DNA from 3 places in the Arthrobacter sp. PGP41 genome. Region 2 is predicted to be linked to each of the others. Evidence: riboswitches for the same ligand, from Rfam matches in the RefSeq annotation. Region 2 holds a riboswitch; each other region holds the start of a gene.
What was found. Region 2 has a riboswitch for thiamine pyrophosphate ahead of thiD (bifunctional hydroxymethylpyrimidine kinase/phosphomethylpyrimidine kinase). Riboswitches for the same ligand answer to the same signal wherever they lie in the genome.
Positions count from the first base shown of each region.

Region 1: another riboswitch for thiamine pyrophosphate. It lies ahead of thiO (glycine oxidase ThiO); the one in region 2 lies ahead of thiD (bifunctional hydroxymethylpyrimidine kinase/phosphomethylpyrimidine kinase).
Region 3: another riboswitch for thiamine pyrophosphate. It lies ahead of C3B78_RS18325 (ECF transporter S component); the one in region 2 lies ahead of thiD (bifunctional hydroxymethylpyrimidine kinase/phosphomethylpyrimidine kinase).

Region 1 is NZ_CP026514.1:2,939,055-2,949,445, reverse strand. It holds gene C3B78_RS13395 (RNB domain-containing ribonuclease) at 1-1,081, opposite strand, end outside; gene thiE (thiamine phosphate synthase) at 1,157-1,912, opposite strand; TPP riboswitch at 1,941-2,058, shown strand; gene thiO (glycine oxidase ThiO) at 2,053-3,381, shown strand; gene thiS (sulfur carrier protein ThiS) at 3,378-3,614, shown strand; gene C3B78_RS13375 (thiazole synthase) at 3,623-4,435, shown strand; gene C3B78_RS13370 (4a-hydroxytetrahydrobiopterin dehydratase) at 4,479-4,820, shown strand; gene C3B78_RS13365 (hypothetical protein) at 4,910-5,212, opposite strand; gene C3B78_RS13360 (DUF3107 domain-containing protein) at 5,253-5,477, opposite strand; gene C3B78_RS13355 (TetR/AcrR family transcriptional regulator) at 5,541-6,206, opposite strand; gene moeB (molybdopterin-synthase adenylyltransferase MoeB) at 6,290-7,489, shown strand; gene C3B78_RS13345 (glutamyl-tRNA reductase) at 7,711-9,027, opposite strand; gene hemE (uroporphyrinogen decarboxylase) at 9,186-10,280, shown strand; gene hemG (protoporphyrinogen oxidase) at 10,285-10,391, shown strand, end outside.
Region 2 is NZ_CP026514.1:2,542,814-2,553,204, reverse strand. It holds gene C3B78_RS11615 (DUF4233 domain-containing protein) at 1-100, shown strand, start outside; gene ndk (nucleoside-diphosphate kinase) at 168-587, shown strand; gene C3B78_RS11605 (hypothetical protein) at 718-993, opposite strand; gene C3B78_RS11600 (vitamin K epoxide reductase family protein) at 1,135-1,806, opposite strand; gene C3B78_RS11595 (Rne/Rng family ribonuclease) at 2,248-5,658, shown strand; TPP riboswitch at 5,789-5,886, shown strand; gene thiD (bifunctional hydroxymethylpyrimidine kinase/phosphomethylpyrimidine kinase) at 5,894-7,423, shown strand; gene rplU (50S ribosomal protein L21) at 7,688-7,996, shown strand; gene rpmA (50S ribosomal protein L27) at 8,058-8,321, shown strand; gene obgE (GTPase ObgE) at 8,437-10,026, shown strand; gene proB (glutamate 5-kinase) at 10,016-10,391, shown strand, end outside.
Region 3 is NZ_CP026514.1:3,983,256-3,993,646, forward strand. It holds gene C3B78_RS18295 (HNH endonuclease signature motif containing protein) at 1-1,415, shown strand, start outside; gene C3B78_RS18300 (glutamate--cysteine ligase 2) at 1,448-2,677, opposite strand; gene C3B78_RS18305 (UDP-N-acetylglucosamine 1-carboxyvinyltransferase) at 2,745-4,268, opposite strand; gene C3B78_RS18315 (energy-coupling factor transporter transmembrane component T family protein) at 4,847-5,647, opposite strand; gene C3B78_RS18320 (ABC transporter ATP-binding protein) at 5,644-7,200, opposite strand; gene C3B78_RS18325 (ECF transporter S component) at 7,200-7,823, opposite strand; TPP riboswitch at 7,888-8,028, opposite strand; gene C3B78_RS18330 (heme-degrading domain-containing protein) at 8,114-8,656, shown strand; gene C3B78_RS18335 (DUF4383 domain-containing protein) at 8,787-9,338, shown strand; gene C3B78_RS18340 (iron-containing redox enzyme family protein) at 9,325-10,391, shown strand, end outside.

The sequences.
Region 1 (10,391 bases), 400 kb from region 2:
CAAAGCGGTCCACCAGGCGGCGAAGCGGGGCGGTGGTATGGGCGTACGCTGCGCCGATGGCGGACTGCACGGCGTCATCCGGGACGGTGCCGTCGAAGGCCGTATAGGCGGCCCCGCGGAAAAGCATCCCCGCGGAGTGGAGGATTGCGAGCTGGCGGGGATGGGTGGGGTCCAGGCTGCGGAGGTATTCGCCGTAGCTGACTTCGCCGTCCCACGGCTTTCCGAGGGCCTCTGTCTGCAGTCGGAAATGGTTCAGGGAACGCTCATCCGGGGCGGGCATGGTGCGCAGGATGCCCACTTTTCCGGCCAGCATGAGCTGCGCGGCTGCCATGCCGGTCATCAGCGATATCTGGGCGTTCCAGTCCTCCACGGGCAGCTGCGGTGCGGCGGCAATCCGGTAGCCGCCGTCGGGAAGCTGGACAATCTCCTGGTCCGGCATGTTCAGGCTGGCACCATCCCGGGCACGCTCCAGTTCCACGCGCTTGAGGCCCACTTCTTTGAGGAGGAGCAGCACAGGGGAGGGGCTGCCGCCGTCAAGTTCCGCCTGGGCGCCCTTGTAGCTGAGCTTGGCGCGGCTGCGCATCCGGGCACGCCGCACCGTGACGGCAGTGACCTGCGCATCACCGTCAAGACGGAAGTCCCACACGAACGCGGAACAGTCCTGTCCCGGAAGGAGGCTTCCCGCCCCCTCGCTGATCACTTCCGGATGCAGCGGGATGCGGCCGTCCGGCGTGTAAAAGGTCTGTCCCCGGCGCCGCGTCTCAGCGTCCAGCGGGCCGCCCGGGGCAACGAACGCCGGCACGTCGGCGATGGCGTAGAGAACGTGGTAGCCGCCGCCGTCGCGCTCGATGAACAGCGCCTGGTCCAGGTCGGTGGACGACGCCGGATCGATGGTGATGAATTCAACGGACGTCAGGTCATGGGACGGCAGCTGCAATGCGGACACGGCGGCCTCGGCGTCCTTCACGGCATCGTCAGGGTACGCGCCCGGCAGCTCAAGCTCACTCCGGAGCGCGCCCAGCGCCGCTTCGAGGGCATTGGTGTGCTCGTGGACACTGGGGGCCAGCCGATGATGTGACACGAAAATCAGCGTAGCCCGAATTTCGTCAATAGTGCACGGAAGCGGCCGGGAGAGGCACAGCCGTCCGGTGCGGGGTTATGGGCGGGCGCCGTCCAGGGCGCTGCGGAGCGAGGCAGCGGCCGCGGCCGGATCATCAGCCTCAGTAATGGCCCGGACCACCACGATCCGGCGTGCGCCGGCTTCCACCACCTCTTCAACATTGGAGTGGTCGATGCCGCCGATCGCGAACCAGGGCACACCGCTGTCAAACGTGTCCTCCTGCCCTTCCGCCCCTGCAACAGCAGCGGCGGCGTACCTCACCAGGTCAAGCCCGACGGCGGCCCGTCCGGGCTTGGTGGGAGTTGCCCAGAGCGGCCCCACGCAGAAGTAGTCCAGCGCCGAGGGGCCGGCGGCGGCAGCCAGGGCGGCGTCCACCTGCTCCGGGCTGTGGCTTGACAGGCCGATGGCCGCGTTGCCGTTCAACAGCGTCCGGGCCGCCTTGAGGGGCAGGTCCTTTTGGCCGATGTGGAATACCGGGGCTCCGGACAACACTGCGACGTCCGCCCTGTCATTCACCGCCCACAGCCGGCCGTGGCGCACCGCCGATTCCTTGAGTACGGCCAGGAGCTCCAGCTCCTCGGCGGCTTCGATGGACTTGTCCCGCAGCTGGATGATGTCCACCCCGCCTGCGAAGGCGGCATCGACGAACTGCCCGAAATCGCCCTGTTCCCGGCGCGCGTCCGTGCAGAGGTAAAGGCGCGCGGCCTGCACGCCGGAACCGCCTCCGGCGTTGAGAAAGGCGTTTGTAGCAGGGACGGGGGATGCAGCGGCAGGAGGGCGGGACACATTCATGGGTGCCAGCCTAGTTCCTCTACACTTGGCCTCGTACTGCGGGAGCCGCGGCAGCTGTCATAAAGCGCCGGGCTGAGAGGGCGTCAGAGCCGACCGCTTGACCTGATCCGGCTAATACCGGCGTAGGGAAGGAGACACTCATGCCCAATGCGCTCGAAGCCCCGTACCGGCCCGCGCCCGGCTCTTCACTGGAGGCCGACGTTGCGGTCATCGGCGGGGGAGTCATCGGCCACGGCATCGCCTGGGAGGTGAGAAGGTCCGGGCATTCAGCGGTGGTCATCGATGACGCCCCCGGATCCGGTGCCAGCTGGGCCGCGGCGGGGATGCTTGCCCCGGTGAGCGAGCTGCACTACCAGGAGGAGGACCTCCTGGAACTCATGCTGGAGGCCTCCGGGCGCTGGCCGGGTTTTGCCGCAGGCCTCGCCGCGGCCGCCGGTTCGGATCCCGGTTATCTTACGACGCCGACCCTCGCCCTGGGTGCCGACGCCGCGGACCGGCAGGCGCTGCTGGACCTGCGCGGGGTGCAGCAGGCCAACGGGCTGACGGTTGAGCCCCTCACCATCCGTGAAGCCCGGCGCCGGGAGCCGCTGTTGAGCCCGGCCATTGCCTCGGCGCTGGATACACCGGCGGACCACCAGGTGGATCCCCGGCTGCTGGTGGCCTGCCTCCGCCGTGCCCTGGCCCGGCACACCGGCGGAACCGGGAGCGGCGGAAGCTTCGTGGCCGGCGCCGCCGAGGGCTACGCCGTTCCGGACCGGGCAGCGGGCCTGCTCTGGCGGGACGGAGCCGTCGCCGGCGTCACGCTGGAGGGCGGAGGAACGGTGGCGGCCAGGGAGACGGTGGTGGCCAACGGACTGCACGCCGCGGCCCTCACCGGGCTGCCGGAAAACCTGCACTTGCCCTTGCGCCCGGTCCACGGCGACATTCTTCGCCTCGCCGTCCCCTCCCACCTCCAGCCGCTGCTGACTTCCACCGTGCGCGGACTGGTCCGCGGGATCCCTGTGTACATCGTCCCCCGGCAGGACGGCACCGTGGTGATCGGGGCAACGCAGCGTGAGGACGCACTGGGGAAGAAGGACAGCGGAACCAGCGCCGGGGCAGTGTCGGCAGGGAGCGTCTACCAGCTGCTGCGCGACGCCCAGGTCCTGGTGCCTGCGGTCGCAGAACTTGAGCTGCTGGAATGCACAGCCCGGGCCCGTCCCGGCACACCTGACAACGCCCCGCTGCTCGGGCGGGTCCCCTTGGAGGACGGCCCTGCAGGTCAAAGCCACGTGGAAGGGCTGATCATTGCCACCGGCTTCTTCCGCCACGGCGTCCTCCTCACCCCGGCAGCGGCCGCGATATGCCGGGACCTGCTCGAAGGCAGGGCGGACCCCCGCTGGGCCCCCTTCAACCCCGGCCGCTTTTCCGGCGCCGCTGTTCGGCCTGCTGCAGCGGCCACCCCACCCAACCCCAAGGAGACAGCATGAACATCACCCTGAACGGAACCGGACATACAGTCGCCGACGGCGCATCCATCACCACGCTCGTCACCGAGGTCACCGGCCGCGCACTGGCGGCTGACGGCCAGGCCACCGATGGCCGGAAGCTGGGCGTCGCCGTGGCGCGCAACGCCCACGTGGTGCCACGGAGCCAGTGGTTTGCCACCGCGCTCACCGAGGGTGACGACGTCGAACTTGTCACGGCAGTACAGGGAGGCTGACCACCATGATGGAAACCCGCAGCACCCTCGCCGGCACCCGGCCGGACCTTCATGACCCCCTGGTGATCGACGGCGTCGCGCTCGGATCCCGGCTCATCATGGGCACCGGCGGCGCGCCCAGCCTGGAGGGCCTTGGCGCCGCGCTCCTGGCTTCCGGCACCTCGCTCACCACCGTGGCCATGCGGCGCTATTCACCCCATGAGGCCGGCTCGCTTTTCCAGCTGCTCGTGGACCACGGCATCAAGGTCCTCCCCAACACGGCGGGGTGCTTCACTGCCCGGGACGCTGTCCTCACCGCGGAGCTTGCCAGGGAGGCCTTGGAAACCGACTGGGTGAAGCTGGAAGTCATCGCTGATGAACACACCCTCCTGCCGGATGCCGTGGAACTCGTGGACGCCACCGAGCAGCTGGTCAGCCGGGGATTCAAGGTTTTCGCCTACACCAATGACGACCCCGTCCTGGCGCTTCGGCTCGAGAACCTGGGAGCCACCGCGGTCATGCCGCTCGGCTCGCCCATTGGCACCGGCCTGGGCATCCTTAACCCGCACAACATCGAGCTCATCGTGTCCCGGGCCTCGGTTCCGGTGGTGCTGGATGCGGGCATCGGTACCGCATCCGACGCCGCCCTGGCGATGGAACTCGGATGTGACGCCGTGCTCCTGGCCACGGCGGTGACCCGGGCACAGGATCCGGCCATGATGGGCGCGGCCTTCAAGCATGCCGTCATCGCAGGTAGGCTGGCGAAAGCGGCAGGTCGCATACCTCGCCGTGAACATGCGCTGGCGTCGTCGGCGATGGAAGGCCGGGCCGAGTTCTTGTAGGCCCCGCTGTCCACCGGCTGGCGCCTTGACTCAAGGAGCAGCAGTGGCCGGCAAAGACGCCCTTCCCCCGGAACGAGTCGACGAAGCCTTGGCTGGACTGCCTGATTGGCGGGCCGACAATGGCGGATTGGTCACTGTCTTCAAGATGCCGACGGCGGTTGCCGCACTTGAGCTGATTGCCGCCGTCGGACGTCTGGCCGAGGAACAAAACCACCATCCCGACCTCGACTGGCGTTACAACCGCGTCTTTATCCGCTACACGTCCCACGACGCAGGGGGACAGGTGACTGACCGGGACATCGCGGCAGCTGCGGGAGCAAGTGAAGCTGCGGCAGCGTCGGGGGCCGTTGCCGAGCCGGCGAAGTACGTGCCCGGGCGCCAGTAGCCTCGTCACCAACAACTGGTCCCTAAGGAGCAGTGGCCGCCACCCCTTACGGGATGGCGGCCACTGCTGCCGGTTGCCTTGCGCCGGCCCTACGCCCGGAGGATCGCCGTAAGCCTTTCCGCGTCCCGGCGCGCACGCGTGCGGCCGAGGTACACCGCTGCCCCTGTTGCGGCGCCTGCGCCCAGCACGATTGGCAGGACCCACGGCATCCACGTCAGCCCCGGCAGGTAGCCGAACCCGGCCGCCACCAGGATGGTCCAGCTCAAGGCCGCCACTCCCACGGCGACCCCGGCGGGCAGGCCTGCACCATACTTGGCATGCCGCTTGTCGTTGGCCCAGACAATGAAGCCTGCCGCGGCGGCGGCCAGTACAACGATGGTCAGCGAAAGCATGGTTCTCCTCGAGCTGCGGACGGGGTTCTGTGGCCGGGCGCTAGAACTGGCCGAAACCTACGCGCCGTGCCTCTTCTGCACCGATTTCCACGTAGCCAAGCGCGCCGCCGGGAACAATGATCAGGCGTCCCTTTTCATCTTTCAGTCGCAGTTCGTTGCCCGTTGTGATCGCTTCCCCCACGACCTTGGCCACAGAATCCGCGTCCTCGGTTGATTCGAGCACAATTTCGCGGGCAACGTTCTGAACGCCGATCTTAATCTCCACAGGGGCCTCCCAGCCAGTCAAAGTTTCTCGTGCTTCTCTACGAGGTGTTGTCTTATTTGTAGTCTAGGACTCTTTGGGGAAGCGAGAGATTCCGCGCCAAGCTAAACGGTAGATGAGGTCGCTGGCCACATTGATGTCCAGGTTGCCGTCAGTTTCCAGCCAGTACCTGGCGCTGACCTGGGCCATCCCTGCCAGCCCCCGGCCCAGCAGCTGTGCCTCGAGATGGGGGAGCTTGGTGTCCTCGGCGATGACGCGTGCGATGGCATCGGCGAACGTCCTGTTGAAAGTCTCCAGCCGCGAGCTGACGTCGGGGTCGTTGATCAGGTCGGATTCAAACACCAGCCGGTGGGCCTGGTCATCGCTGGCGATGAACTGGAAGTAGGCACGCATGACGGCCTGCACGCGCTCGTCATTATCGGTGGTGGAGTTCAGGGCGCCCAGCATCAGTTCGGTAAGCGAGGCCAGATGGCTTTCCAGCAAGGCGAGGTACAGCTCGCGCTTTGACGGAAAGTGCTGGTACAGGACAGGTTTGCTGACGTGCGCCGTCTCGGCGATCTCGTCCATGGCCGCACCGTGGTACCCATTGGCCACGAACACTTCCTGGGCTGCGTTGAGGAGCTGCGCGCGCCGCTCGTCACGCGGAAGCCGGGCGGACCGCTGCCCTGCGGGACGCGGGGGAGTTTGCGGTTCGGCGGCTGACGGGCGGTCAGCCCGTGCTTCATGGACCACAGTTGTCCTACTTTCCGTTGCTGTTACTTCCACTTTACTGCGGGGTAATATGACCCGGCAGTATCCGGGGGATACATTGAAGTATGGCTTCGACATTCACCGCAAATGTTTCACCTGTGTCATTGGATCCGCTGGTGGAACCGGGCCCGGACCTTACCCCGGACGAGGTGGAACGCTATTCGCGGCACCTCATCATCCCTGAGATCGGCTCGCTGGGTCAGCGGCGGCTCAAGAATGCCAAAGTGCTGGTGATCGGCGCCGGCGGGCTCGGCTCCCCGGCGCTCCTGTACCTTGCCGCTGCCGGCGTCGGGACGCTGGGAATTATCGACGACGACGCCGTTGACCTCAGCAACCTGCAGCGCCAGGTCATCCATGGGGTGGCGGATGTGGGCCGCCCCAAGATCGAGTCCGCCCGCGACGCCATCGCCGCCCTCAACCCCTTGGTGGACGTGCGGCTGCACAATGTCCGGCTCGACGCGTCCAACGCCCTTGAACTGTTTGCCGGGTACGACCTGATCCTCGACGGCGCGGACAACTTCGCCACCCGCTACCTGGTCAACGACGCCGCCGCCATCCTGGGCAAACCCTACGTCTGGGGTTCCATCTTCCGGTTCGACGGCCAGGTGAGTGTCTTCTGGGAAAAGCACGGGCCCACCTACCGGGACCTCTACCCTGAGGCGCCGCCGGCAGGCTCGGTGCCCTCGTGCGGCGAGGGCGGCGTGTTCGGCATGCTGTGCGCTGCCGTTGGATCGCTCATGGTGACGGAGGCAGTCAAGCTGATTACCGGCGTCGGACGTTCCCTGTTGGGCCGTGTGGCGCTGTTCGACGCCTTGGGCGGAAGCTGGCGCGAGATCCGTGTTTCAAAGGACCCCGCGGCCGCGCCCATCACGGGGCTGGCCGACTACGAGGCGTTCTGCGGCGTTACGCCGGCGGTCCCCTCCGGCACGGAGCACACTGTCACGGCCGCCCAGCTGGCTACCATGCTCGCCGCGCGCAAGGCGGGGCTGAAGGACTTTGAACTGGTGGATGTCCGCGAATCGGGGGAGTACGACATCGTCCGGATCGACGGCGCGAAGCTCATCCCGCAGGGCCGGATCCTTGCCGGCGAGGCGTGGAATGAGCTCCCCCGGGACAGGGACATCGTGTTCCACTGCAAGGCGGGGTCGCGTTCGGCCAACGTCCTTGCCGCGGCGCGGAAGGCAGGCTACCAGCGGGTGAGCCATCTCGACGGCGGCATCCTCGCCTGGGTGCGCGAGGTGGAACCCCACAAGCCCGTCTACTAAACCCCCAGACGCTCTCTCACTTGACGTGCCTTTTGGCAGGACGCTCTCTCACTTAACGCGCCGTTTTGATGGACGCTCTCTCGCTTAATGTGCCTTCCAGCACTATGCTCTCTCACTTTCCTCAGGCAAGTGAGAGAGCATCGCCGGAGAAGGCGCATCAAGTGAGAGTGCATCGCCGGAGAAGGCGCATTAAGTGAGAGGGGGTTGTCCGGGGGCGCGGGTCAGGCGGTTTCGAGGCCCCGGTGGTCCACCGGGCACTCAGCCTGCGGCGCTGCCACTGCCGGCTGCTCCACGGTGATGCCGTAGAGGGCTTCCAAGGCGGCCACGTAGTCGTCCTGCTGGCCGTTGGCGGCAAGTTCGCGGGCCCGCACCGTGGGCACATGGAGAAGCTGCTTGACCATGCGGCGGAGTGCGAACTCCACTTCCTCGGCAGCGGCGGTGCAGCCGTGCCGGGCCCGGACCTTTTCCATCTCGGAGTCCAGGACGCTCATGGTGTGGCGGCGCAGCGCGACAATGGCGGAATCCACGGACCGGGCCTCGCGTTCCTGCTCGAACGCCTTGGCAGCGCCACTGACGATTCCGCTGGCCTGGGCCAGCGACTCGGCCTGCTCCTGGGGTGCGGCGAGGCGCACCGATTCCAGGGTGAGCAGTTCGACGCCGTCAAGCTCGCCGACGCCCGGATCGAAGTCGTGGGTGAGCGCAAGGTCGATGGCGATCAGGGGCTGCGGGGAGTCGGCCCGGACTTCGGCCAGTTCGTCGGCCTCCACCCGGGTGTCGGAACCGCTGCAGCCGATCATGACGTCTGCTGCCGCAACCGCCGGCCGCAGTGAATCGGCGTCCAGTGCCGTACCGCCGCGGGTGGCAACAAATCCTTCGGCGCGGCCGGAGGAGGAGAAAACCGAGATGTCGGTGCAGCCGCGTTCACGAAGGAGCGCCATGGTGGCTCCGGCGTAGGCGCCGGTTCCGAAAACGACAACCTTCTTGCTGGACCAGTCCGGGTTTTCGGAAAGATCAGTGGCCAGGTCCAGTGCGACGGAAACGATCGAGAGGCCCCGTGAACCGAGGGCGGTCTGTGCTCCCACGTCCTTGGCGGTCTTGGACGCCGCCTGGAAAAGCCGGACCAAACCGGAGCTTGCCGTGCCTTCATGCTGCGCGGTGATCAGCGCTCGCCGCACCTGTCCGGCGATCTCCCGCTCTCCAACCACTGCGGAGTCCAGGCCGGCGCTGACGGCAAAGAGGTGCTGGCTGACTTCAGGGCCCGTGCGCGTGCTGAAGGAGCGTGAGACGAGCGGCTCGCTCAGTCCGCTGGTTTCGCTGATCTTGGCCACCAGGGCGGCGCGGGCCGCCTCCACATCATCAGGCCGGGCGGCTTCGCCGTAGATTTCGTAGCGGTTGCAGGTGGCAAGGACTATCGCACCCGTCACTGCCGTCGATCCGGAGAGGGCGGATGTGGCGATCTCCGAAGAACCGTTGCTCAACTGAGCAACGGTCTCAAGATCGATGTCGGCGTGTGTAGCCACCAATGAAAAAAGAACCACAGCAGGTCAATCATAGCTTTTTCGTTACTCGGTAGAACAACTCCCCGGGCTGCCGGACGGGAGCGCGGGCTGTGATTCCTGCCACGGCGCGGCGGCAGGGCCCCCGCATGACACTTTGTCGTTATCTTTTGCAGCTATTTTTGGGCACAATCAAAGGCATGACTTCCAGCCCCGCCACGTCCGCTGCCGGCGCCCTCGCCGCAGACCACCCGCTGGTGGATGGCCGCACCGCAGACTCACCCCTCATCACGGCCTACCGCGGAGGCAAGCCCTCCCGGCGTCCCGTCTGGTTCATGCGACAGGCCGGACGTTCACTGCCGGAGTACCTGAAGGTCCGCGAAGGGGTCGCCATGCTGGACTCCTGCCTGCGCCCCGAACTGGCTTCTGAGATTACCCTCCAGCCCGTCCGCCGCCATGACGTTGATGCCGGCATTTTCTTCTCCGACATCGTCATTCCCCTGAAGCTCGCCGGCGTTGGAGTGGATATCGTTCCGGGCGTGGGACCGGTCCTGGACACCCCGGTCCGCACTGCCGCGGACGTGGCAGCGCTGCCGCAGCTCACCTGGGAATCGCTGGAACCCATCCGTGAAGCCGTCCGCCTCACCGTGGCCGAGCTCGGCCAGACACCGTTGATCGGCTTTGCCGGTGCACCATTTACCCTTGCCGCCTACATGGTGGAGGGAAAGCCGTCCCGCGACCACCTTGGTCCGCGCACCATGATGCACGCTGACCCGGAAACGTGGCACGCCCTTGCCAACTGGGCCGCGGACGCCTCTGGAATGTTCCTGCAGGCACAGCTTGAGGCCGGTGCCTCGGCGGCCCAGCTCTTTGATTCCTGGGCCGGTTCCCTGGGCCTGGCGGATTACACCAAGTACGTGGCACCGGCCTCGGGCCGCGCCCTGGACCATGTCCGGCACCTCGGGGCGCCGCTGATCCACTTCGGCACCGGAACGTCAGAGCTCCTGGTGGCAATGCGGGACGTGGGTGTGGATGTTGTGGGCGTGGACTACCGGCTTCCGCTCGATGAGGCGAACCGCCGGCTGGGCGGCACAGTGCCGCTGCAGGGAAACATCGACCCCGCCCTGCTCCCTGCTCCGTGGGAAATCCTTGAGGCCCACGTCCGCGATGTCATAGCCGCGGGCGCGGCTGCTCCCGGGCACGTGGTCAACCTGGGGCACGGAGTTCCGCCGGAGACGGACCCGGCCGTCCTCACCCGGGTGGTTGAACTCATCCACTCCATCTCCCCGGAGTAGGGCAGTGGGCAGTGCGCCGGCAACCGGGACGGCACTGGTGCTGGGAGGCGGCATCTCAGGACTGCTGTCCGCCCGCGGGCTGGCGTCCGCCGGGTACCAGGTAACGCTCCT
Region 2 (10,391 bases):
GGACCGCGAGGCCGGGGAGCGCGCCCGCGAGCAGGCGGAGTGGGAGGCCGCGCACCCGGACCAGGCGGCCGGACCGGGAGAGCAGCCGCAGTCCCCGTAAGCAAGTTCCTGTAGGCAAGTCCCCGTAGACTTGTCCCCGAAACCCATCCCAACGCATTGGAGCAGTCGTGACCACTGAGCGCACCCTCGTCCTGATCAAGCCCGACGGCGTCGCCCGTAACCTGACCGGCGCCATCCTGGCCCGGATCGAAGCCAAGGGCTACACCCTGGCCGAACTCAAGAAGGTAGACGCCTCGCGCGAACTCCTGGAACAGCACTATGAGGAGCACGTGGGCAAGCCCTTCTACGAGCCCCTGGTGGAATTCATGCTCAGCGGCCCTGTTGTTGCAGCCATCTTCGAGGGCCACCGGGTCATCGAGGGATTCCGCTCCCTGGCCGGCACCACCGATCCCACCACGGCGGCCCCCGGTACCATCCGCGGCGATTTCGGCCGTGACTGGGGCCTGAAGGTCCAGCAGAACCTGGTGCACGGCTCAGACTCCACCGATTCCGCGGAGCGCGAGATCAAGATCTGGTTCCAGGCATAGGTCCGGAGACTGCCGGATTCGCTGCGTGAACAGACACCTGGGGCCCCGGGAAACCGGGGCCTCAGGTGTCTCTTGGAATGTGGTGAGCCCAAGGTGCCTCAGGCGGGCGTGCCGGTGTGGAACTGCGCCGTCAGGAAGTTGGGCAGGCGCCGTGCCAAGGCCCCTTGTCCGTTCCCGTTACGGCGGCGGCACGATGCATGCCCCTCACATCGGGCTCAAACAGCACCTGGTTGATGTCCACGCAGCCGTTGCCGGTCATGACAAAGTGCGGATGGGCGTGGTCTCCGCCCACCGGTGATTGTTCTGCCGCGGGCGGATCTGCAGCGAGGGCGGGGATTCCGGCCATTCCGACAAGGCAGACCCCCAGTGCCAGTGGCAAGGCTGCCCTCGTAAGGAAGATTTTCATTGCAGCTGATCCTCTCTCGTTGAAGGAACTGCCGCTGGCCCCGGATCCGGGTTTCCGGCAGTCCTGCCTCAATTAGAGCGCGGCCGGGCTGCTGGCGCACGAGTACAGGGTACTCATCTTTGCCGACGAGGAAGCGCAGCCCTAGAACCCTGACGTTCCGGCGAAAACCTGGATAAAGGCGAAGAAGATGGTGGCGATAGCGGCGACGTAGAGCAGGGCCGTGATGATCCAGCCGGAGTCACCCAGAATGCGTGCGGCCTTGGCCGGCACCGGGATCACGCCGGCGCTGATGTTCCGGATGGTCACCCACACGAAGAGCGGTATCATTGCCGCCCATACAATCATGCAGAACGGGCACAGGATGTGGATGACGTACAGCGCCTGCGACCACAGCCACACCACAAACGCGAAGCCGAGTGTGACGCCGGCCTGCAGGCCAAGCCAGTACCACCGGGCAAAGTTGGCGCCGGCGAGCAGCGCCATTCCCACCGTGATGGTGATGGCGAAGGCCACGATTCCGATGAACATATTGGGGAAGCCGAACAGCGAGCTTTGCCAGGTCTGCATCACCTGGCCGCAGGAGATCCAGGGGTTCACATCGCACACCGTGGTGTGGTTAGGATCCTTGAGGACCTCCAGTTTCTCCAGGACCAGTGTTCCGGAGGCAAGCCAGCCAACCACCCCGGTGACCACCAGCAGCCAGCCGAGGGGCCGGTCGCGGGTCATGGGCGGGCGGGCTCCGGCCTCGCTGGTGTCCGGATCAACAGTCCGCTCCGGCGTGTGGGTGCCGCTGACGGGGGAAATGCTGGGCATTGGCAAGGCGTCCTTTTCATCGGGTGCTCCTTGCCCGATTGTAACGCCGGCGGCTGGAAAGACCCTTCAGGGAAGGGAACAGGCAGCGCCCCTTCCGCCGTGGAATAGTCCGGGTATGAGAGAATGAACGTGGCTGGAACCCGATCCACATTCGGACTCCGGTCCGGTGGCTTGTTCGCAAGACCGCCAGTGACGAGCAGCGCGGGCTTTGGGTTTGTTGATCCGGCCTCCCGCAACTCCATTGGGCGGCACCTGGTTGTGGCATTTGGAAACAACGGGTTTTTGAACATCCTGCCGGCCCCCACGGGCTGCCGCACCCCACTGCCGGTGCGAACCTGGGGGTATCCACTTGACTTCTGTCAACGCCTGCGGGTTTTGACAATATGTGCCCCAATGGGTGCCGGATGTGGCGGTACGTCAGGGGCAGGAGTGTTGCCACATATGGATAATGAACAAGTTTTAGCCGTTAACGATGAAGCAGCGGCCACGGGTGCCGCGGCCGAGCCGAAGAAGGCCACGAGGACCAGGCGGAAAGCCGCTCCCAAGGCCAGTGACGCCCTCGCCGAAACAGACGTCGCGGGCGCAGATTCCGTGCAGGCAGAGGCCAGGGCCGCAGAGCCCGGCACGAACGCAGTGCCGGATCCTGACGCCGCTGAGGCGAAGGCCCCCGTCCGCAGGAGCCGTTCCAGGAAGAAGGTTGACCCCGCCGAGCCGCTTCCGGCTTTCGCCGAGGAGGCAGCCGCCGCTGCCGGTAACGACGCCGGCACGCAGGCTGCGTCAGCCGGCGCGCCTTCGGAAGCCGCCGGGGAGGACGCAAAACCCGTCCGACGCCGGCGGGTTGCCACCCGCAAGACCTCCGCCCCCGCGGTGGCGGCCGCGGCGGAGCAGGCAGAGACGCCGGCGGCAGAAGCCGCACCCGCTGAAGCCGCACGCGCTGAAGCTGCACCCGCCCCCGAAGCCGCACCCGCTGAAGCTGCGCCCGCCCCTGAAGCTGCACGCGCTGAAGCTGCACCCGCCCCTGAAGCTGCACCCGTTGCCGGCCCGGCGGCTGCCGCAGCTGAACCGGCAGCCGCCCCTGCTGCAAAACCTGAAGCCGCCTCCGCCGCGGCAAGCCCTTTCGGCTCCCTCTTTTTGGAGCCCGGCTCCGCCACCTCCGTCCTGTTCCAGGCCCCGGATCTCAGCGCCGTAGTCCGGCCCGCACCGGCCGCCATGGAAGAAGCTGAAGAAGAGGACACCGAGGACGATTCAGACGACGCCGGTAACCGCCGGAGGCGCCGCGGCCGCGGCCGCCGCGGACGCAGCAGGACCGGTGAGCGTGACGGCGAAGACGCCGAGAACTCTGATGCAGAGACCGATGCTGCCGATGACGCCGATGAGGAATCCGGTGCGCAGGCCGACGAGGGCGTGACGTCCCGCCGTCGGCGCCGCCGCCGCCGTGGCGACCAGGACCTTGAACTGACGGGCGGCGGAGACGAGGATCCGCCCAACACGGTGACCCGCGTCCGCGCACCGCGCGCCGTGAGCGAACCCGCGGTCAGCAACCGGGTCACCAGCGTCAAGGGTTCCACCCGCCTGGAGGCCAAGAAGCAGCGCCGCCGCGAATCACGCGACACCGGCCGCCGCCGCACCGTCATTACCGAAGCCGAGTTCCTGGCCCGCCGGGAGTCTGTGGACCGGCAGATGATCGTGCGCCAGCGCGATGACAGAATCCAGATTGCCGTCCTGGAAGACGGCGTCCTGGCCGAGCACTTTGTCTCCAAGACCCAGCAGGATTCCCTGATCGGCAACGTCTACCTGGGCAAGGTCCAGAACGTGCTGCCGTCCATGGAAGCTGCCTTCGTGGACATCGGACGCGGCCGCAACGCCGTCCTGTACGCCGGCGAAGTCAACTGGGACGCCGTGAACCTCGAGGGCAAGCAGCGCCGCATTGAAAACGCGCTCAAGTCCGGCGACACCGTGCTGGTCCAGGTCACCAAGGACCCCGTGGGCCACAAGGGCGCGCGCCTGACCAGCCAGATCTCGCTGCCGGGCCGCTACCTGGTCTTCGTTCCCGGCGGTTCCATGACCGGCATCTCCCGCAAGCTGCCCGACGTCGAACGCAACCGCCTCAAGCGGATCCTCAAGGACCGCCTCCCCGAGCAGGCCGGCGTGATTGTCCGGACCGCTGCGGAAGGCGCCTCCGAGGAAGAGCTGACCCACGACATCAACCGGCTGCGGGCACAGTGGGAAGGTATCGAAAGCCAGTCGAAGTCCACCAAGATCCTTGCTCCGGAGCTGCTGTACGGCGAACCGGACCTGACCATCAAGGTGGTCCGCGACGTCTTCAACGAGGACTTCTCCAAGCTGATCGTCTCCGGCGAGGAAGCCTGGGACACCATCGAGGCGTACGTCACCTACGTTGCTCCCGATCTCGTGGGGCGCCTCGAGAAATGGACCAAGGACCAGGACATCTTCAGCGCATGGCGGATCGACGAACAGATCCACAAGGCACTGGAACGGAAGGTCTTCCTGCCCTCCGGCGGCTCGCTGGTGATCGACCGCACCGAGGCCATGACCGTGGTGGACGTCAACACCGGCAAATTCACCGGCAGCGGCGGCAACCTTGAAGAGACCGTCACCAAGAACAACCTGGAAGCTGCGGAGGAAGTGGTCCGCCAGCTCCGCCTGCGCGATATCGGCGGCATCATCGTCATCGACTTCATCGACATGGTCCTGGAATCGAACCGCGACCTCGTCCTCCGCAGGATGGTGGAGTGCCTGGGACGGGACCGCACCAAACACCAGGTTGCCGAAGTAACGTCGCTTGGCCTGGTGCAGATGACGCGCAAGCGGATGGGCACCGGGCTCCTTGAAGTGTTTGGCGAGCAGTGCGAGGCCTGCGCCGGCCGCGGCGTGGTGACCCACGATGACCCCGTGGAGCACCGCCGGGCCAACATCGTGGCGGCTGAACACCATGTTCAGCGCTCGGACGCCCGCCCGGACGTCCGGAACGAAAGCCACCGTACTGAGGCGCAGCGTGGGGACAGCAGCCAGCCCGGCGTCCGTCCCGACCGGAAGCGCCGCCGCGGCCGCGGCGGCCAGCAGGTGGATGCTGCTCCCGCAGCTGCCCTCCACGTGCACACGGTCCACCCCGACCCCACGGACGCCGAGCGGCACGCCAAGGCCGAAGCCACCCGGCTTGCCCTTGCCAACATTGCTGCGGCAGCGCACGCCGCCCATCTGCACGACGACGAGGTGGCCGCGGCCAGGCAGGCTCCGCAGGCCCAGCCCGCGGCGCCGGCGGAAACAGGGAAGCACGACGGCGACGCCTCCAGGCCCGCCGCCGTCCTCACCTTCGGCGGGGAGGAAGTTGCACTGCCGTTCGTGGAGCACGCGGAGGAGCAGCAGCCGAAGCCCGCCCTGACGCTGGACCGCCTCGCTGAGGCCTTCGCCCACCTCGGTGAACCCGCCCCGGCCGCCGAAGCCACGGCCGGGCAGCCGGGACTGCCGGCGCCGGAACAGGCGCAGCGGGAACCGGAACAGGTCCGGGCGCCGCGGGCGGAGTCTCCGCGGGTCCGGTCCGAGCAGCTGCAGGCTGCCCCTGCCGCGCCGGAGAAGGACTATTCCGACCACACCGTGGAACAGTCCCGCCCGCGCCGGGCACGCCGCAACCGCAGCGCCAGCCGCGCCCAGGGGGCGGCCAACCAGACCTCCGTCCAGCAGCACGAGAATGTCCCCGCCGAGGCGGCAGGGCACTCACACTCAGCAAAGGCGCCGGAAGCTGGCCAGGCAGGTGCCCCCGCCGCAGGCAACGCCAAGCCTGCCGCGGAACCCATCATCCTGGGCGTCGGGGTTCCGGCTTCGGAGCTGTAGGCCACCGCACGCGACACGCCAGGATGCCCGGCCGCCCACCACGCGTGGGCGGCCGGGCATCCGGCATTTAAGGCCGCAACAGTCGCACGGCGTCACCTTCGCCCTGAGCCCAGCAAAAAAGCTAGGCTGGTGAACCGACACGGGGTGCCGCGCAGAGGGCCGGCTGAGATCCACACCCGTTGAACCTGTCCGGCTAGCACCGGCGAAGGGATGTCTCTTGTCTTCAACTCTCGAAATGCCCGCTGCCAGCGTTGAGGGAGCGCCTGCTCCTGCAACACAGTCCGGCCAGCGGCGGGACGTGCCCCGGGTCCTCTCCATTGCGGGCTCCGATCCTTCCGGCGGAGCCGGCGTCCAGGCGGACCTGAAAAGCATCGCGGCCCACGGCGGCTTCGGAATGGCTGCCATCACTGCCCTCACCGTGCAGAACACCCGCGGCGTGCGCGGCGTCCACGTTCCCCCCGCGGCCTTCCTTACCCAGCAACTTGACGCGCTCAGTGAGGACATCAGCATCGACGCCGTGAAAATCGGGATGCTGGGTGACAGCGGGGTGATCGAAGCTGTCCGGGCGTGGCTCGAAAAAGTGCGTCCCGGCGTCGTGGTTTTGGACCCTGTCATGGTGGCCACCAGCGGTGACCGGCTCCTGCAGGAATCCGCCGAAGCCGCGCTACGCGGGCTGCTGCCGCTGGCGCACCTCATCACGCCCAACCTGACTGAACTTGCCATGCTGGTGGGCGGGGACGTGCAGGAGAGCTGGGAAGGCGCCCTGGAACAGGGCCGCGAGCTCTCCTCCGCCACGGGGGCGACGGTGCTTGTGAAGGGCGGGCACTTGGCGGGGGAAGAATGCCCCGACGCCCTTGTCAGCACTGCGGGCACGCTTGGCCAGGACGTGGTGGTGGTCCCGGGCAAGCGCGTGGCCACGCGGAACAGCCACGGCACCGGTTGTTCGCTGTCATCAGCCATGGCCACAGTCCAGGTGCGGCTGGGGGACTGGGAGGCAGCCCTCCGGGAGGTCAAGCCCTGGTTGTCCGGCGCGCTGGAGGCTTCGCAGGCGTTGCAGGTGGGAACAGGCAACGGGCCCGTCCACCACTTCCACCACCTTCAGCCGCAGCCTGCTGAGGGCAGCTTCGCAGCGCAGCTGTGGGCTGAAGCGGAGAAGCACCTGGAGGCCATCTATTCCCTGGGGTTTATCCAGGGACTGGCCTCCGGCGACCTGGCCGAGAAGCACTTTGGCTACTACCTGGCCCAGGACGCCATCTACCTTAACGGCTACTCACGGGTGCTCGCGCGTGCCAGCGCCCTCGCCCCAACGGAAGCCGAACAGCTCTTCTGGGCGCGCTCCGCCCAGCAGTGCCTCGAAGTCGAATCTGAACTGCACCGCTCCTGGCTCAGTACACGGACCGTTGAGCCGCGGCTGGGGCCCGTGACCAAGTCCTACGTGGACCATCTGGTGGCGGCATCGGCGTCGGGCAGTTACGCCGTGCTGGCGGCAGCAGTCCTGCCGTGCTTCTGGCTGTACGCCGAGGTGGGCAAGACGCTTCACGCCCAGTTCGTTGCTGCCGGGGAACCAGCAGGCCACCCCTACGCGGAGTGGCTGCGCACGTACGCGGATGAGGACTTCGCTGCGGCCACCCGCAGGGCGGTTGCCATTGTGGACGGGGCCGGCCGCGCAGCTTCCGCAGGGGACCGGACAGCCATGGCCGCGGCGTTCAGGCAGTCGTGCCGGCTGGAAGTTGAATTTTTCGACGCGCCGCGCCTTCATTCCTGACGGCCGCACGGCCACAGCACCGGTACTATGGTGGGGCACCCCCCCGGCCAGGGAAATGTGTTGTGGTACCTATCACAGACAACCCGCCGGAACCAGCCTCATTTGCGGCCGAAGGCAAAATTAGCGTATTCTAGATCTTCGGTGCTTACGCCAACACTTGGGTTATGACCCCACGGCGTTGAGGCACAGCGAGAGCCCAACCAATTCAGGCACCGGGTTCCGCACGCAAATTTGTAATAAACGTCGAGAGAAGTGAGTTCCCAAGTGGTGTACGCGATTGTCCGCGCAGGCGGCCGCCAAGAGAAGGTTTCCGTTGGAGACTTCGTTACCCTGAACCGCGTCGCCGGTGGAGCTGGCAGCACCATTCAGCTGCCCGCACTGCTCCTGGTTGACGGTGACAAGGTCACCTCCGCCGCTGCTGACCTGGCCAAGGTAACTGTTACGGCTGAGATCCTCCAGGACCTCCGTGGTCCTAAGATTGTGATCCAGAAGTTCAAGAACAAGACCGGTTACAAGAAGCGCCAGGGTCACCGCCAGGAACTGACCAAGGTCAAGATCACTGGTATCAAGTAACCTTCCGTTACTGTTCAGGTTTTTCAGCAGATTCCCCAGAATTTAGAGGCAGGCATTTCAGATGGCACATAAAAAGGGCGCGAGCTCCACTCGCAACGGTCGTGACTCCAACGCACAGTACCTCGGCGTCAAGCGCTTCGGCGGCCAGGTAGTTTCCGCCGGCGAGATCATCGTCCGCCAGCGCGGCACCCACTTCCACCCGGGCGCCGGTGTTGGCCGCGGCGGCGACGACACCCTGTTCGCCCTGACCCCGGGCGCCGTTGAATTCGGCACCCGCCGCGGTCGCCGCGTCGTCAACATCGTTGCTGCTGCAGCTGCAGAGTAACAACCAGTTCTGAAGCGGTGGAGCGGGCCATATGGTCCGCTCCACTGTTCTTTTAACCGCATTACAATCGTCTTGGCGCCTGAGGGTGCCGAGGAACAGCTTTGAGGAGATCCACGTGGCCAGCTTTGTAGACCGGGTAGTACTGCACGTATCCGGCGGTAGCGGCGGCCACGGGTGCGTCTCCGTCCACCGCGAAAAGTTCAAGCCGCTGGGCGGTCCCGACGGCGGCAACGGCGGCAATGGCGGCGACGTGATCCTTCGCGTGGACCACCAGACCACCACCCTCCTTGACTACCACCACGCGCCCCACCGGCACGCCACCAACGGCGGTCCGGGCATGGGTGACTGGCGCGGCGGCAAGAACGGCGAAACGCTCATCCTTCCCGTCCCGGACGGCACGGTGGTCAAGTCCAAGGACGGTACCGTCCTCGCCGACCTCGTGGGTGAAGGCACCGAATATGTGGCGGCAGCCGGCGGCATCGGCGGCCTGGGCAACGCCGCGCTCTCCTCACAGAAGCGCCGCGCCCCCGGCTTCGCCCTGCTCGGCATCGAAGGCGAATCCAGCGATATCGTCCTGGAACTGAAGTCCATCGCGGACATCGCCCTTGTGGGGTTCCCGTCCGCCGGCAAGTCCAGCCTCATCGCCGCCATGTCCGCGGCGCGGCCCAAGATCGCCGACTACCCGTTCACCACGCTGGTTCCCAACCTGGGTGTGGTGCAGGCCGGCGACGTCCGCTTCACCATCGCCGACGTGCCCGGGCTGATTGAAGGCGCCAGTGAGGGCAAGGGCCTCGGCCACCACTTCCTCCGCCACGTGGAGCGCTGCGCTGCGCTGGTGCACGTCCTGGACTGCGGCACCCTTGAGGCTGACCGCGACCCCCTTTCGGACCTGGCCGTCATCGAGGCAGAGCTGGAAAAGTACGCGGTGGACATGAGCTATGCGGGCCAGGACGGCGATGTTGTTCCGCTCAACCACCGCCCCCGCCTGGTGGCACTGAACAAGGTTGACCTGCCCGACGGCAAGGACATGGCGGAGTTCGTCCGCCCGGAACTCGAGTCCCGCGGCTACCGTGTCTTCGAAATCTCCGCCACCAGCCATGAGGGCCTGCGCCAGCTGGGCTTCGCCATGGCCGAAATCGTCAAGGCCGCCCGTGATGCTGTTGCCGCTGCGCCGCCCAAGGTACAGCCCGTTGTCATCAAGCCCCGCGCGGTTAATGAGGCAGGCTTCCGGATCCGCCGGGAAGAAAAGGGCCTTGAGCCGCTGTTCCGAGTACTGGGCGAAAAGCCGGTGCGCTGGGTCAAGCAGACGGACTTCACTAACGAGGAAGCCATCGGCTACCTCGCTGACCGCCTGGCAAAGCTCGGCGTGGAAACGGAGCTGTTCAAGCAGGGCGCCAAGCCGGGCGACACAGTCGTTATTGGCGAGGATGACGGCGTCGTCTTTGACTGGGAGCCCACCATGATGGCCGGTGCCGAACTGCTGGCCTCGCCTCGCGGCACCGACGTCCGGTTCGCCGACATCGGCGACCGCCCCACGCGCGGACAGAAACGTGAAGAGCAGCAGGAACGCAAGGACGCCAGGGCCGCCGCCCGCGCCGAGCTTGAAGCCGAGCGCAAGGCCGGCATCTGGACCGAGTCCGTGAGCAGCCGCCGGGTTGCCAAGCCGCTCAAGGAGAGTGGACTGGACGCAGACAATGACTTCTAGCGCTGCAGCAGCGGAGCCGCTGGCGCGGCCCGTGGACAGAAGCGTGCTGGCCAACGCGCGCCGGATCGTGGTGAAGGTTGGCTCGTCGTCGCTGACCAGCATCAAGGGCGGCATCTCCGAAGAGGCGCTGACTGCCTTGGCCGACGCGTTGGCGGCCAAACGCAACACCGGCACCGAAATCATCCTGGTGTCCTCCGGTGCCATCGCCGCGGGCCTGGCCCCGCTGGGCCTCTCCAAGCGGCCGCGCGACCTTGCGACGCAGCAGGCAGCGGCCAGCGTGGGGCAGGGCCTCCTCATGGCCCGCTACACCCATGCCTTCGGGGCGCACGGCGTGACGGTCAGCCAGGTGCTGCTCACCGCCGAAG
Region 3 (10,391 bases), 1.4 Mb from region 2:
ATCCTCCGCCCGGATCCCCTTACGAGGCTACGGCGCAGGACCGGAGCCTGGTGGCCGAGGTCGGGTGTGCGCTGGCCATCGGTGATCGGGCCGCCGGTGCTTTGCTGGCTGAAGCCCATGCGCTGACCACCTCGCTGCCCCGGACGCTGGCGGCGTTGCAGGCCGGGACCATCTCCTGGGCACATGCGCGGACCATGGTGGACCAGGCTGTACGCCTTGACCCGTCCGCGGCAGCGGCCCTGGAGGCGCACTTCCTGGACCCGGAGGCACCTGACGTGGAGGCACCTGATGTGGAGGCACCTGGTGCGGTGCGCGGGTGTCCGATGGGGGAGATGCCCGCCTACCGGTTCAAGGCCAAGGCCCGTACTTGGCGGGAACGGCACCATCCGGAGAGCCTGGAGAAGCGGCACGCCAAGTCGGCGGCGGACCGGCGGGTGGAATACTGGCCGGACAATGACGGGATGGCCTGGATTGCCGCGTACCTTCCCGCGGACCAGGCCTCGGCGGTCTGGAACCGGCTCACGGCACTCTCCCGGGGCCTGCAGGGACCGGACGAGGCCCGCACCCTGACCCAGCTAAGGGCCGACAGTTTCGCCGCAGGGCTTCTCAACGCAGGGCTCCTCGGCGGCACCGGCAGCGGAGGCAACGGGACTGCCTCGCCCCGGGCCGAGGTCCTGGTCACCGTGCCCGTGTTCTCGCTGATGGGCCTCACCGGGGAACCGGCCATGCTGGACGGGTACGGGCCCATCCCGGCGTCCATGGCCCGGGATCTCGTCGCCGGCGGTGCGAACTCTTTCTACCGGGTGCTGGTGGACCCGCGGGACGGGGCGCCGCTGGAAATCGGCCGTACCAGCTACCGGGTCAGCAAGGCGATGCGGAACTGGCTCAGGCTAAGGGACGGCAAATGCCCCTTCCCCGGCTGCAGCAACCACTCCCTCGACAACGAGGCCGACCACCTCCTCGCCTGGCACAACGGCGGCACCACCGGGATCAGCAACCTCGGCCAGCCCTGCCCGAAACACCACAAACTCCGGCACACCAGCGCCTGGAAACCCACACCAGCCACCAAGGACGAACCACCCGGCTGGACCTCACCCACCGGCCGCCACTACACAAGCGAACACCAGGACTGGGAACCACCACGATGGCCGGAAGGGCATGCGGGACTACGGAACGCATCTTCAGCGGCTAGGCCGAAGAGTCAGGACTTGTACGTGCCCGAGTACTTCAACATGCCCGACGACCTTGAGGTACCTGCGTGCTTTGCACTGCCGGAAGAGTTTGACCTGGTGAAGGACCTGGACCTCCCGGATTTCGATGTGCCCGAAGACCCTGGCCCTTCCGAAGACGAACTGCCGAAGGACCCGTTTCCGGAATGGCACCTCTGGCTCAGCGAATTCGTCTCGGTCCCCTAACCTACGCCTTTCTGCCCCCAAACCACTGCCCGCTAGGACTGCCTGACGCGCAGCAGTTCCGGGGCTTCGTCCACCTTTGAAAGATCCAGCCCGCCGCGCATGGTCACGTCAACTGCGTGCTTTACCACTGCATCGAAGCCAAGGTCTCCGCCTTGCGACGCGGACAGGACTTTGTCCCGGACCCTCCGCTGTTCGGCAGCTCCTGTACCGCGCGCAATGATGTCCTCCACCCCTTGCCGGGCCAGGGCAAGTTCGCCCTGTTCCTGCAGTACCGGGGCGACGTAGTCCACCAGCGAGCGCACCACGTCAGCAGCCCTCGCCGGACGGAACGTGCCAAAGTCAAGCAGTTCCCCGCACAGGCCCGCACTGCTCGCCTGCCAGGATGCCATGCGCAAAAGCACCGTGGGCACGGGGGCAGGATCGACGCCGTCCTGCCACTCCCGGCTCGCAGTCTCCACCAAGGCGCGCACCAGGACAGCAATAAGTGCGGCGTCCTCAGCGCGGAGGCACACATCGGCTACGCGGACTTCCACCGTGGGATGGTTGCGGGAGAGCCGGGCGTCAAAATACAACATGCCCTCATCCAGCATGACCCCGCTGTCCAGGAGCCGCGTGACCACCCGTCGGTACGCGGAGTAAGTGCCATAGATACCCGTGGGCCCGGCCGTCGGCCACCGGTTCCAGGCCTGGGTCCGGTAGCTCTCAAAGCCGGTCTGGATGCCGTTCCAGAAAGGTGAATTGGCACTCAAGGCGGTAAGGACGGCGAGCTTGTCACGGATACGGTCCAGGACGGCCACGCCTTCGTCGTGCGACTCAATGTAGGTGTGCACATGGAAGCCGCACGTCAGCTGCTCCTGGGCGGTCAGGCCAAAGCGCTCAAGCATCCGCGCGTAGCGGGGGTCCGGAGTGGTGTGGCTGGCCAAGCCCAGCGGCGAGGTGGCCAGGGCTGCCACCCGGGCATGGTTTTTCTGGGCTGCCTTATCCGCCAGTGCCCGCCCGGCGCGGATCTGTTCCAGGAGTTCACGGTACTCCAGGCAGGGCCGGGTCTGGGTTTCGATCTGTTCCAGCTTGAGCTCGGCGCTCAGGCCCATTTCGTCGTCGTCGTAAACGGTTTTGTCTTCCGTCTCCAGAAGGCGGGGGTCGTCCGGCGCGTCGTCGGCGGCCATTCGGCGGCCGGACAGCAGCGCGTCCGCCAGGGCAAGCGGCTCCCCGCTCTCCGGATCAACGATCAGGAGCTCTTCCTCGACGCCGAAAGTTCGCATACCGACATTCTCCGACAACAGGGACGAAATTGAGGGTCAACAGCACTTCATGACGAAGCGTGAATGGTTAGTCCTGGAAGTATTCCACTTTCGCCCCGATGGTGTTGAGCCGTTCCGCCAGGTCCTCGTAGCCGCGCTCGATGACATAGATGTTCCGCAACTCGGACACTCCCCGCGCGGCAAGCATCGCCAACAGCAGGCACGCTGCCGGGCGGAGCGCTGGCGGACAGCCAACCTCGGCGGCGCGCCACCTGGTGGGGCCGTTGACGTAGATCCGGTGCGGGTCAAGGAGCTGCACCTGGGCGCCCAGCCGGTTCAGCTCGGTCAGGTAGATGGCGCGGTTTTCGTACACCCAGTCGTGGATCATGGTCTGGCCATGGGCGTTCGCCGCGATGACCGCAAAGAAGGGCAGGTTGTCGATGTTTAGCCCGGGGAACGGCATCGGATGGATCTTGTCCTCCGGAGCACGCAACTCGGAAGGCTTGGTGGTGACGTCCACCAGCCGGGTCCGGCCGTTGCGGGCCGTGTATTCGCCCGAGATCTCCAACTGCTGCCCCATTTGCCCCAGGGTTGCCAACTCGATTTCCATGAACTCGATCGGCACGCGCCGGATGGTCACCTCCGAGTTGGTGACAATCCCGGCGGTAATCAGGCTCATGGCCTCGATGGGATCCTCCGACGGGAAGTACTCAATCTCGGCATCGATTGATGGTCGCCCGGTGATCTTCAGGGTGGTGGTCCCCACCCCCTCGATAACCACCCCCAGCATCTCCAGGTAGAAGCAGAGGTCCTGCACCATGTAATTGGGGCTGGCATTCCGGATAACAGTGGTGCCTTCGCGGTGGGCTGCGGCCATGATGGCGTTCTCGGTGACGGTGTCGCCGCGCTCAGTCAGGACAAAGGAGCGGTCCCGGGTGTCCGCGGACGGGGCCTGCACCTCGTAGAAGCCCGCCGTCGCTTCCACCGAGAGTCCGAACTGGCGCAGTGCCTGCATGTGCGGCTCCACCGTCCGGGTACCAAGATCACAGCCGCCCGCATACGGAAGCTTGTACCTGGCTGACTCAGCGAGCAGGGGTCCCAGCAACATGATGACGCTCCGCGTGCGGCGTGCGGCGTCAACGTCCATCGCGCCCAGGTCCAGGACCGCCGGGCGGCGGAGCCGCAGGTCGGTGTCGTTGAGCCAGGTGCATTCCACACCGATGCTGGTCAGGACTTCAACGATCCTGTTCACTTCTTCGATGCGTGCAAGGCGGCGAAGAATGGTGGTTCCCCGGTTGATGAGGCTGGCGCACAGCAAAGCCACTCCGGCGTTCTTGCTGCTGTTGACGTCCACCGAACCCGAAAGGGTGCGCCCGCCTTCAACGCGCAGGTGGGTCATCTGCGGCTTGCCCACGTTCACGATGCTCCTGTCGAAGATCGCTTCAAGGCGCTGGATCATTTTCAGGCTCAGGTTCTGCTTGCCCTGTTCCATGCGGGCAACGGCGCTCTGGCTCGTCCCCAGCTCGGCAGCCAACTGTCCTTGGGTCCAGCCCTTCTCGGCCCGGGCATCCCTCAACATGGCGGCAACGTGTTCAGCGGTTTCCTGCGTCATACTCAAGTTTATATCATAAATGAGTTAAGCGCCCCGGTTATCCGGCCTAATCAGCAGCCGCCGAAGAGCGTTTACCCGAACGATGCGATCGAAGGGCGTCGGATTCCTTGACCGAGCCCTTCAAGGGCGGGAGACTGACGCTGGTCCAACGGCAAGGGAGGCAGTATGCGCCGAACACCAGCACCGCCCATGCCAGGTAGCGGGGCATTTCCGGCCCGGAGCACTCGGAGCGTGCCAGGAATGGCGGCACTGTTACTCGCGGCCCAGCTCCTCATCTGCGGCTCGCCAGCGTACGCGGCGCCCTCCCCGGGAGAGGGAGTGCAATCGCTCCTTGGCTGGATGTGGAGACCGAAAACAGCTGGTCGTACACGGACAAGGACGCCAACCGGACAGAACTGTCAGCGGGTCGAGCAACCTTTACTCACTCCCGAGCTGGCCGGCAGGATCCCGGAACGCGTAAGGAGCAGCGATGGCCAGTGCGTCTGCGCCCCTCACCGGCGGCGGCGAGGTGGAGTTGACCCAGTTTGTATCGAGGGGTTCCGACTACGACTCTTCGTGCCCGTAGGCCTGGCCGGCTGTCAGTTCCCCAGCCACACCATGTTCCAGGTGCCCAGGGAGACGGAGGCAAAAACCGCTGTTGCCGCCATCACCACACCGCCGGCAATAACCCACGCATCCAACACGCTGTAGGTCGATTCGCGGGCCCACGTCCGGCGGCCGCCGCCAAAGCCGCGGGCTTCCATGGTCACCGCGAGCCTCGAGGCCCGGCGGATCGCCTGGACCAGCAGCCCGAAGCTCTGCCCCAGCGTCGCCTTCACGCGCTGCAGGGCACTGCCGCGGGAACCCACCCCCCGCGCGCGGCGGGCCATCCCGATGGTCTGCCATTCTTCGGCCATCAGGCCCACCAGCCGCATGGCGGCGAGGGTTCCCAGCACGAACCGGTGCGGGAGGCGCGCCTTCTGCGCCAGCGCATCAGCGAGGTCTGTGGGGTCGGTGCAGCTCATCAGCAGCACTGCCGGCAGGGCAATCGCCAGCCCCCGCAGCGTGAAGCCCACGCCCAGCTCCAGGGACCCTTCGCTCATGGTCCAGATGCCGACGTCGACCAGCGTCTTTCCGCTGTCCGGCGCCAGGATGGAGGTGCTCCAGCCTCCCACTGCGGCGGCGAGGATCAGCGGCCAGCCGCGCTGCCACAGCAGGGCGGGCGTCAGGCCGGCCAGGGGAAACAGCAGGACTTCAAAGGCCAGCGCCACCGATGCGGACACCCAGTCGATGGAGAGTGCCAGCACGGCCGTGATGAGGAAGACGGCGGCGAACTTGCTGAGGGGGTTCGCCCTGGCCAGCAGCGCATTGTTGCCGCGCAGGTTCAGCTCCTGCCTCATGGTGCCGCCGTTTCCGCCGGAGCCATCCGCAGTTCCGTTCCGCCCAGCGCGGCCGTGAACTCGGCGTCATGGGTCACGGAGACCACGGCGGTGCCGCCGTCCAGCAGCTCGGACAGGAAGGATGCCAGCTCCGCCCACGTGTTGGCATCCTGGCCGAACGTAGGCTCGTCCAGGACCAGCACCTGGGGATGCGCAGCCAGGACCGTCGCCACGGACAGCCGCCGCTTCTCCCCGCCCGAAAGCGTGTAGGGGTTGGCGTCCACAAGGTGGGTGAGCCGCAGGCGCTCCAGCAGCTCGTCCACGCGCTCCCCGCCATGGCCAAGGTGCCGTGGGCCAAACATCAGTTCGTCCAGCACCTTCCCGGTGACGAACTGGTGCTCGGGTTCCTGGAACACGGTGCCGATCCGCTCGATGAGCTGCTCGGCTTTCCACTTGTACGGGTCTATTCCGGCGCCGCGGCTCAGGTCCAGCGTGGCCGAAACCTTCCCGGCCACGGGTTCGAGAAGCCCGGCGAGCGTCAGGGCAAGCGTGGACTTCCCTGCCCCGTTCGGCCCCGTCACCGCCAAGGCCTGCCCGGCACGGACCTGGGCGGAAATATCCGCCTGCACGGGTACCGGCGGCACCTTCCGGAAGCCGCTGCGCCCCGCCCGTTCACGGGACACCGCCAGCTCCTCGGCAGCGAGCAGGAGGCCACCCGTCCCCCGGGCCGGATCCGCCGCACGCAGCCGGGTGTCCGGGACATAGCCGGGCACCCACACCCCGGCGGCAATCAGCATGCTCCGGGCTTCCCTGAGCACTTGGTCCGGCGGGCCGTCCAGCAGCACGGCGTCCTTCGCGTCGGTGCCGGGCTGCAGCACCACAATCCGGTCCACCAGGTCCTTCCACACGGACACCCGGTGCTCCACCACCACCAGCGTGGCGCCGGTTTTGTCCAGGCATCGCGCCACGGCGTCGCGGACCTCCAGCACGCCGGCCGGGTCCAGGTTCGCCGTCGGCTCGTCCAGCAGGATGAGACCGGGACGCATGGCAAGGATGCCCGCGAGCGCCAGCCGCTGTTTCTGCCCGCCGGAGAGTACCGACGTTGGATGGTCCAGCGGGAGGTGGGAAAGTCCGACGTCGTCCAGCGCCTCGTGCACGCGGCTCCAGATGGCGTGGCGGGGCACGGCGAGGTTCTCGGCGCCGAAGGCGGCGTCGTCACCCACGCGGGACAGGACCACCTGCGTTTCGGGGTCCTGCTGCATGAGGCCGGCGCGCCCGCGCTGCTCGCGGGGGGAGGCTCCGTCAACCAGCAGCGAACCCGACTCGTCGGAATCGCCGGCCGCGCCGCCGTCGTCGTCCACATCCCCCAGGACCCCCGCCAAAGCATGGAGGAGGGTGGACTTGCCTGCGCCGGAAGGCCCCAACAGCAGCACCCGCTCTCCCGGGCGGATGTCCAGGTCGAGGGCATGGACCGCCGGCTTGGCGCGCCCGGCATGCCGCCAGCCCCAGCCGCGGGCCGCGACGGCGGCGGGACGCACTGCGGTGGGCGCGCCCTGGCGGGAAGGTGCGGACATCAGGAGAAGACAGGCTCCGTTGCTGCCTTCCGCGACGCGAACGAGCTCAGGACTCCGGTCCTGGCCAGCCCGCGGGTGGCGATCCATGACAGGGCGCCGGCGATAATCGCGCCGGAGATGGCGGTGAAGACGATGTACACCAGCTTGTCCCCGCCGGAGTAGGCGATGTTCCAGCCCCACGGAGCGAAGGAGTCGTTGAGGCCGCAGAAGAGACCGGCGGCGGCACCGGCCAGCAGTGCCACGGGCAGGTTGAACTTCCGGTACACGAAGATGGCGAAGATGATCTCGGCGCCGAGGCCCTGGACGAAGCCGGAGAACAGCACGGAAGCCCCGTACTGGGACCCCATGAGCAGCTCACCGGTGGCGGCTACCGTCTCGCAGAACAGCGCGGCGCCGGGCTTGCGGATGATGAGCATGCCCAGCACGGCCGGGATCATCCAGCCGCCGGCGATCAGGCCGGTCAGTGGCGGGTAGGTGGCGTTCATGGGGCCGGACACTGCGGCCGCGCCCTGGGACCAGGCCCAGAAAATGACGCCGCCGGCAATGGCAATGAGGGCCGCCACCACGATGTCCACGACTCGCCAGGACTTGCTGCTGGTCTTCTTGACTGCTGTTGTTGCCATGTGATCCTCCTGAGGAACAGGAGGGGAAAGTGGACGCGGCTGCCGGCTATGCTGCCGCTGCGCGCACTTCGAGAACTCGACTCCCTTGCGCCGGTACTAACCGGATCAGGTTCGAGGGTCTGCGGCTGCCCGCACTCTCAGCGCCCACCTGCGGATCCTGGCATTGCCAGTGATGCCCGACGGCGGCGCTCCCCTGTCGTTGAATGTTGCTTTTGCTTGAAATGATTCGTTGCAGAAATACCCTGTTGGGCGTTGCCAGTTTACACCGCGGCGGGGGTAGATTGTGGGCCATGGCTGCCAATCCCCCGCATGTGACCGACTTCGACCCGGATTCCGATGCCATCCAGCCGGAGGGATCTTTGGCGGCACTGATCGCCCGGATTGAAGGCGAAGTCCGGGAACTGCAGTTTCCCGGCTTCTCCCTGGACGACTCCCTGAACCTGGGACTGCTCCTGGTGGAGCTGGGGAAGGAGCGCGGGCTGCCTATCGCGATTGACATCACCAAGGGCCAGCAGGTGCTGTTCCATGCGGCCCTGCCCGGTGCGACGCCGGATAACGATCACTGGATCCGGGCGAAGCAGCGCACTGCGGCACGGTACGAGATCCCCTCACTGCTGGTGGGATTGCGCGGCCGGCTTCGCGGCGGCCGGATCGAGGACCAGGGCTGGTTCGACCAGCGCCGGTACGCCGCGCACGGCGGCTCCTTCCCGCTGTACGTCACCGGAGTGGGCGCCGTGGCCACTGTTACGGTTTCGGGGCTTCCCCAGGTGCAGGATCACGACCTGGTGGTCGAGGCCCTGCGTGAAATCCTCCGCTCCGCGGGAGCGGACTGATGCCATGCTGGCGGAGCGACCCGCACGCTGGACGCACGTCCACCCGGCAGCAGAAACACAAAGGCTGCTTAGCATTTATTTAGTAATCATGCTTACTATGTTGTCTCCCGGGTTTTGAGGAGAACAGGACATGGCAGCCAGCACCCGCCTGACGGGCCCCCGAACACGCCTGCAAAATGCCGCCCTCGGAATTGGCACGGTCTTCTTCCTGTTGGGCATCTTGGGCTTCATCCCCGGCGTTACCTCCAACTATGGCTCGTTGGGCCTTGCCGGACCTGGTTCAGGGGCGCTGCTGCTGGGCGTCTTCCAGGTGTCCGTGCTCCTTAACGCGGTACACCTGGTCTTCGGGCTTGCAGGGGTCCTGATGGCGCGGACGCATCCCCAAGCCAGGAACTTCCTTATCTACGGCGGCGTGGCCTATCTGCTCCTCTGGCTGTACGGCTTCCTGGCGGGTGACACCACGCCTGCCAACTTCCTCCCTGCGAACAACGCGGACGACTGGCTGCACCTGGCCCTCGGCCTGGCCATGATTGCGCTGGCCATCACCCTGGCTGCCCGAGGCCCCGCTGTCCCCGCAGGCGTTGGCAGCAGCGATAGCAGCAACCGGCCCGGAAGCCCCAGCAACGACGTCGCGGAACCGGCACCAACGCCGGACCTGAAGGAGCACTATGAAAATCCCTGAAGCGCGCGGTCCCGCCAGCGCCGCCTTGTTCGCCCTTCTCACGGAGGTACCCTGCTCCATTGGCACCCGCCCCGACGGCCGAACCGCCGACGCCGGAACTGCCGATGACCGCGCCGCGGGGCTGCACCGGGCGGTCAGCAGCCAGTTGGCCGCCACCCCGGACATCATCGGCGATGACGACCTCCAGCTGACGCTCTTCTGCCTCTACGAGCTCCACTACACCGGGCTCGCAGGCGTCAGCGATGAGTGGGAATGGGCGCCGGGACTGATCCAGGTCCGCCAGCTGCTGGAAAAGCCGTTCGAGGCCGCGCTCAGGCGGACCGCCCGTGAAGCAGCCGGCGAACTGGAGCTTCCCGCGGCCTCGCGTCCCACCAGCGACGCTGTGGCCGATGTCCTGTTCGGCCTCGCAGCCCGAGATACCGGCCCCAGCCTCTCCCGGTACGTGGCGAAGAAGGCCAGCCTGGATCAGCTCAAGGAATTCCTGATCCATAAGTCCATCTACCAGCTGAAGGAGGCCGATCCCCATACCTTTGCCATTCCCCGGCTCGCCGGGCGCCCCAAGGCCGCGCTGGTGGAAATCCAGGCGGATGAGTACGGCGGCGGACGTCCCGAACGGATGCACAGCGCACTTTTCGCCCGCACCCTGCGGGGCCTGGGGATGGCGGACGAATACGGCGCCTACGTCGATTCCGTCCCGGCCGTCTCCCTCGCCGCAGTGAACCTGATGTCCCTGTTCGGGCTTAACCGCCGGTTGCGGGGTGCCATCACCGGGCACCTGGCCATCTATGAGATGACCTCCTCCCAGCCCAACCGCCTATACGGCAGCGGCTTCCGGCGGCATGGTTTCGATGCCGCCGTCACCCACTATTTCGATGAACACGTGGAAGCAGACGCCGTCCACGAGCAGATCGCCGGCCGCGACCTGGCCGGCGGCCTGGTGGAAGCCGAACCAGGACTTCTTGGAGATGTACTGTTCGGTGCCACGGCAGCCATGGCGCTGGACGGCAGGCTGTCCGCCCATCTCCTGCAGTCTTGGGAGAACGGCGGGACCTC